Regions from separate parts of the Bradyrhizobium sp. PMVTL-01 genome, predicted to be linked through region 1. Evidence: predicted binding sites of a transcription regulator. Region 1 holds the regulator's gene; the other holds the start of a gene.
The links. Region 1 encodes PhoB, which activates phosphate uptake and scavenging genes when phosphate is short. Its sites were predicted from a motif close to TGTCATNNANCTGTCAT; they were not measured.
Positions count from the first base shown of each region.

Region 2: the regulator PhoB is predicted to act here: its motif matches at 1,596-1,612, upstream of ACRQ5Q_RS14045 (UDP-2,3-diacylglucosamine diphosphatase).

Region 1 is NZ_CP193982.1:8,207,587-8,210,787, reverse strand. Features, by position in the region: gene pstB (phosphate ABC transporter ATP-binding protein PstB) at 1-550, shown strand, start outside; gene phoU (phosphate signaling complex protein PhoU) at 562-1,278, shown strand; gene phoB (phosphate regulon transcriptional regulator PhoB) at 1,301-2,008, shown strand; gene ACRQ5Q_RS39570 (GcrA family cell cycle regulator) at 2,116-2,628, opposite strand; gene ACRQ5Q_RS39565 (aspartate aminotransferase family protein) at 3,082-3,201, shown strand, end outside.
Region 2 is NZ_CP193982.1:3,074,066-3,077,266, reverse strand. Features, by position in the region: gene ACRQ5Q_RS14050 (glycosyltransferase family 4 protein) at 1-746, opposite strand, end outside; gene ACRQ5Q_RS14045 (UDP-2,3-diacylglucosamine diphosphatase) at 760-1,572, opposite strand; gene thiD (bifunctional hydroxymethylpyrimidine kinase/phosphomethylpyrimidine kinase) at 1,794-2,594, opposite strand; gene ACRQ5Q_RS14035 (Lrp/AsnC ligand binding domain-containing protein) at 2,798-3,043, shown strand; gene ACRQ5Q_RS14030 (c-type cytochrome) at 3,148-3,201, opposite strand, start outside.

The DNA.
Region 1 (3,201 bases):
CCAGACCAACATCCTCGATCCCAAGCTGGACCTGAACCTGCTGCGCGCCCGGGTGGGCATGGTGTTCCAGAAGCCGACGCCGTTCCCGATGACGATCTACGAGAACATCGCCTTCGGCATCCGCCTCTATGAGAAGATCTCGAAGTCCGAGATGGACGACCGGGTCGAGAAGGCGCTGCGCGGCGGCGCGCTGTGGAACGAGGTCAAGGACAAGCTCAACGCCTCGGGCCTGTCGCTCTCCGGCGGCCAGCAGCAGCGCCTCTGCATCGCCCGCACCGTCGCGGTCCGCCCTGAAGTGATTTTGTTCGACGAGCCCTGCTCGGCGCTCGACCCGATCTCGACCGCCAAGGTCGAGGAGCTGATCCAGGAATTGTCCGAGAACTACACGATCGCGATCGTTACCCACAACATGCAGCAGGCGGCGCGCGTCTCCGACAAGACCGCCTTCATGTATCTCGGCGAGCTGATCGAGTTCGACGACACCAGCAAGATCTTCACGTCGCCGAGCGATCGGCGCACGCAGGATTACATCACCGGCCGGTTCGGCTGAGGAGACGGGACATGGGTTCTGAACATACCGCAAAGGCCTTCGACACCGACCTCCAGGAGCTCACTCGGCTCGTCGCCGAGATGGGCGGTATCGCCGAGCGCATGATCGTCGATTCCGTCGACGCGCTGATCCGCCGCGACGTCGCGCTCGGCCAGCGCGTCGTCACCACCGATGCCGAGCTCGACGCGCTGCAGAAGAAGATCGAGGAGCGCGCCGTGCTCACGATCGCCCGCCGCCAGCCGATGGCGGTGGACCTGCGCGAGATCGTCGGCGCCATGCGCGTTGCGACCGACCTCGAGCGCATCGGCGACCTCGCCAAGAACATGGGCAAGCGCGTCGCCGCGCTCGATGCCGACTTCCATCCGCTCAAACTGTTCCGCGGCCTGGAGCACATGACCGACCTCGTGCAGCAGCAGGTCAAGTCGGTGCTGGACGCCTATGCCGCGCACGATCTGCCGGCGGCGATGGCGGTGTGGAAGGGCGACGAGGAAGTCGACGCCATCTGCACCTCGCTGTTCCGCGAACTCCTCACCTACATGATGGAGGATCCGCGCAACATCTCGTTCTGCATCCATCTGATGTTCTGTGCCAAGAACATCGAGCGGATCGGCGACCACGCCACCAACATCGCCGAGACCGTGTTCTACATGATCGAGGGTCAGGCCATCACCGACAAGCGGCCGAAGGGCGACATGACGACCTTCGCCACGACGGTCCCGAATACCTGAAGACTCAAGGAGCGACGAGCCGATGGGCGCACGCATCATGGTGGTTGAGGACGAGGAAGCTCTCACCGAGCTTCTCCGCTACAACCTCGAAGGCGACGGCTATGACGTCGAGACGGTGATGCGCGGCGACGATGCCGACACCCGCCTCAAGGAGCACATCCCCGACCTGATCGTGCTCGACTGGATGCTGCCGGGGCTCTCCGGCATCGAGCTGTGCCGGAGGCTGCGCACCCGTCCCGAGACCAAGCAGCTACCGATCATCATGCTCACCGCGCGTGGCGAGGAGAGCGAGCGGGTGCGGGGGCTTGCGACCGGCGCCGACGACTACATCGTCAAGCCGTTCTCGGTGCCCGAGCTGCTGGCGCGGGTGAAGGGCCTGTTGCGGCGCGCCAGCCCCGAGCGGCTCGCCACCGTGCTCGCCTATGGCGACATCGAGCTCGACCGCGAGAAGCGCCGCGTCGCGCGCTCGGGCCGGCCGATCGATCTCGGTCCGACCGAGTATCGCCTGCTCGAGTTCTTCCTCGAGCATCCCGGTCGCGTGTTCTCGCGCGAGCAGCTGCTCGACAGTGTCTGGGGCCGCGACATCTACATCGACGAGCGCACCGTCGACGTCCATATCGGCCGCCTGCGCAAGCTGCTCAATCTCGGCCGCGAGCAGGACCCGATCCGCACCGTCCGCGGCGCCGGCTACGCGCTCGACGATCGCTTTGCGAAGGCCGAGCAGACCTGAGAGCGGCTTCGAGCAAGCCAAACAAAAAGCGCGCCACGTGGCGCGCTTGTTTATGTCTCGGTTGTCGTCCCGGCCTCACGTCGGGACGAGGTAGTTTAAAGCCGTGCTCAGCGCGTGCCGGGCTTTGCCGGCGCGCGACGGCGGTCGGCCGCGGGCTGATACGCGACGCGCGAATGCTGGGCGCAGTAGGGCAGGCCGGAGAGCGCCTTGCCGCCGCAGAAGAAGAAATCCGGGCTCGAGGGATCGCCGACCGGCCAGTGGCAGGTCGCCTCGTTCAACTCGAGCAGCGACAGCCGCTGGCTCATCGGCACCACGTTGTCGTAGGTCACAGGCTCTGCCTCGACCTCGACCTCGAAGGCCTGCGCCAGCGCGGTGTTGCCGCGCGCAATCGGGCGGCTGACCCGCATCATGTGCTGAGCCGGGCGCGCCTTGCGCGGCCGGGGAGCTGCCGATGAGGGGCTCTTGGCGCGGCCCGACAGGCCGAGCCTGTGCACCTTGCCGATCACGGCATTACGGGTCACGTTGCCGAGCTCGGCTGCGATCTGGCTGGCCGACAATCCGGCCTCCCAGAGCTTTTTCAGCTGCTCGACGCGATCGTCGGACCAGGTCAAAACCGTCATTGCACCCTTTCCCTCGCCGTGCGGCTGCCGTCCTGGCGCCTCGCGGCGAATGCCTAAGCCTCGAAAAACCCGTGCCGCCAGAATCCCTTAAGGCTCGCCGGGCGTAACCAGAACGCCCGAACGTTTACGCCGGTACATGAGGACTTAGAGGATCAGAACTGCTGCACGAGATGTCGTATCTGACAAGCCAAACGCTACAATATGGCGTGACTCACGCGCAAGAGTCAGCCGACTCGCTTCCACATGTTCCGTGGCAAAAACCCCGCAAATCCGGCACCGCAAGACTACGGATTCAGCGTTTCCCGGGGCTTTCAGGCGGCATTGACACCCGTTCTACCCGGCATAAGATAGTGCCACGTGCCGCCCTTAAAAGGCGGCACGTTTCGTTTTCCGGGCCGGTTGATGGTGCGCTGCGTGAGCGCTTCAGGCCGTCCGCAACATCAAGTGATCGTCATGACTGACAGCGCCGCGCCGCATTTGCTCCCCGTTTTCGCCAGGGCCAACCTCGGTTTCGAGCGCGGCGAAGGCTGCTGGCTGATCGCGACCAATGGCGAGCGCTATCTCGATTTCACC
Region 2 (3,201 bases), 3.4 Mb from region 1:
ACGTCGGCTGCCGCATAGATATCGGCCAGTTCCTCGCCGTGCTTCTCACCGAGGAAGATCGCATCGGGATAGGCCTCTTCGAGCGCCGTGCGCGCCGGGCCGTCGCCGACGATCACCTTGGTGCCGGGCAGATCGAGGTCGAGGAACGCCTCGAGATTCTTCTCCACCGCGACGCGGCCGACCGACAGGAACACCGGACCCGGCAGACAGAGATCGACGGCGCGCGGATGGAACAGGCCGGTGTCGACGCCGCGCGGCCACAGCACGACATTGTCGAAGCCGCGCTCGCCGAGCTCACGCGCGAGCGCCGGCGTTGCCGCCATCACGGCGCTACTGGGCGCATGAAAACGGCGCAGCGCCCGCCAGATCAGCGAGCCCGGGACCGGCACGCGGGCGCGGACATATTCGGGAAAACGGGTGTGGAAGCTGGTCGTGAACGGCAGCTTGCGCTGCCGGCAGTAGCGGCGGACCATCAGGCCGATCGGCCCTTCGGTCGCGATGTGGATGCTGTCGGGCCGCGCCTCCTCGATCAGTCGCGCGATCCGCGCCGGACGCGGCATCGCGAGGCGCACGTCGCGATAGCTCGGCATTGCGAAGGTGCGGAACGATTGCGGCGTCAGGAACGTGAACTCGACGCCAAGACCTTGAAAGCCAAGCCCCTTGGCGCCATCAGCGAGCTTGGCCAGCGTCCGAACCACACCGTTGACTTGCGGGTGCCAGGCGTCGGTCGCGACCAGGATGCGCATCAAGTGGCCCTTGCTATGCAGCTCTTGCCGCGACCTGCGGGACCTGCGCCGGCTTCTGCAACTGGTCCGCCCAGGTGATGATTTCGAAATGGCCGTCGTCATGCTCGACCAGGGCGGTGCAGCTCTCGACCCAGTCGCCGCAGTTCATGTAGCGGATGCCGGCCTCGTCGCGGATCACGGCGTAGTGGATGTGGCCGCAGATCACGCCGTCCGCCTCGTGCCGCCGCGCTTCGGCGGCGAGCGCCTGCTCGAACGCGCCGATATAGTTGACGGCGTTCTTGACCTTCTGCTTGGCCCATTGCGACAGCGACCAATAGGGCACGCCGAACATGCGACGGAAGAAGTTGACGAAGCGATTCATCTGGATCGCGAAGTCGTAGGCCTTGTCGCCGAGATGGGCGAGCCAGCGCGCGTTCTGCACCACGAGGTCGAAGATGTCGCCGTGGATGACGAGATAGCGCTTGCCGTCCACGCCGGTGTGGACGGTGTTCTCGACCACGTCGATGCCGCCGAAATGCGTGCCGTAATAGTTGCGCAGGAACTCGTCGTGGTTGCCGGGGATGTAGATGACCTTGGCGCCTTTGCGCGCCTTGCGCAAAAGCTTCTGGACGAGGTCGTTATGCGATTGCGGCCAGTGCCAGCTCGATTTCAGCGCCCAGCCGTCGACGATGTCGCCGACGAGATAGATCGTGTCGGCATCATGGTAGCGCAGGAAGTCGAGCAGAAGGTCGGCCTGAGAACCGCGGGCTCCGAGATGAACGTCGGAGATGAACAACGTGCGAAAGCGCCGCTCCGGGCTCTCGTCACTGACATCGTAACTTCCCATGCGCCAGCCTGTAACAATGTCCCGTGACAGGGGGATGACCGATTGAACCCTTGAGGCACCTTCAAAATACGAATCACGCCTGCCTCGCCCTCCCCCGCGAATATCAGTCGCATGCGACAACCAGGCGACATGGCGCCGCCGGCGGTGCCCGCAAAACCACGGAACCGCATTGCCTTATTGGTTAACTGGAGAAGCAAATTGCGCCGCGCGAACGCGCACCGTCAGTAAAACTTGTGAAAATGATGGATCGGTCCGTGGCCATGGCCGACGCTGAAGCGGTCGGCGGCAGCGATCGCGGCGCTGATCCAGGTCTTGGCGGTGCGCACGGCAAGCTCCGGATCCTCGCCCTTGGCCAGCCCCGCCGCGATCGCCGCTGACAGCGAGCAGCCGGTGCCGTGGGTGTTCCTGGTGACCACGCGGGGCGCGGCAAGCGTGGTCGTGCTCTCGGACGTGACGAGATAGTCGATGCTCTCGGCGCCCTCGCCGTGCCCGCCCTTGATCAGGACCGCACGGCAGCCGAGCGCCAGCAGCCGGCGGCCCTGGGCTTCGATCTCGGCCTCGCTCGCCGCAATGTGCTCACCGAGAAGGGCCGCGGCCTCAGGCAGGTTCGGCGTGATCATCGAGGCCAGTGGTATCAGTCTCGTGTGCAAGGCATCGACGGCTTCGGACGCCAGCAGGCGATCGCCCGAGGTCGCCACCATCACGGGATCGAGCACGATGTGGCGCGGCTGCCAGCGCGACAGCGCCGCCGCGATCGCATCGATGCTGTCGGCCTGGCCGACCATGCCGATCTTCACCGCGCCGATGTCGAGATCGGAGAACACCGCATCGATCTGTGCGGTGACGAACTCGGCCGGCACGGCGTGAATGCCGCTGACGCCGCGCGTGTTCTGCGCCGTCACCGCCGCGATCACGGAGGCACCGTAGACGCCGAGCGAAGCAAAGGTCTTCAGATCGGCCTGGATGCCGGCGCCGCCGCTGGAATCCGAGCCGGCGATGGTGAGCGCAACGGGCGTCGTCATCGCCGGATACGTTCGTTTGAGGAGGACATCGCCATGCCTTGTCCTAGCGCGCTCCCGACGTGCCAGCAAGCCGGGCCGGCGAATCAGGCGGAGAGCCCCCGCTTCCGTCCTGGAAGCGGCTCCGGCCGGGGCCGGCAAGTTCGCTTGCCAAGCCACCCCGGTTTTGGCCTATTAGCGCCAGATGCGCTTTCGGAGTGACTGCAATGGTTCCTTTTTTCGTCCAGATCAAATGCAAGCTCGGCCAGTCCTATACGGTCGCCAATGCGCTCGCCGAAGCCGAGATCGCCTCCGAGATCTACTCGACCGCCGGCCAATACGATCTGCTGGTGAAGTTCTACGTCGACAAGGACACCGACATCGGCCACTTCGTCAACGAGAAGGTGCAGGTGCTGCCGGGCATCCAGGACACCCTCACCATCATCACCTTCAAGGCGTTCGGCACGGGCTAGAGCATGATCCGGAAGAGTGCGGAGCGGTTTTCCGAAAAGATCATGCTCCAACAACAACCTAAAGCGCGATGACGATTCATCTCATCGCGCTTTAGAGCTCGCTGCTAGCCGCCCTCCTTCTTCTTGGGCGGTGTCGGACCCTGCACCGGTGGCAGCGA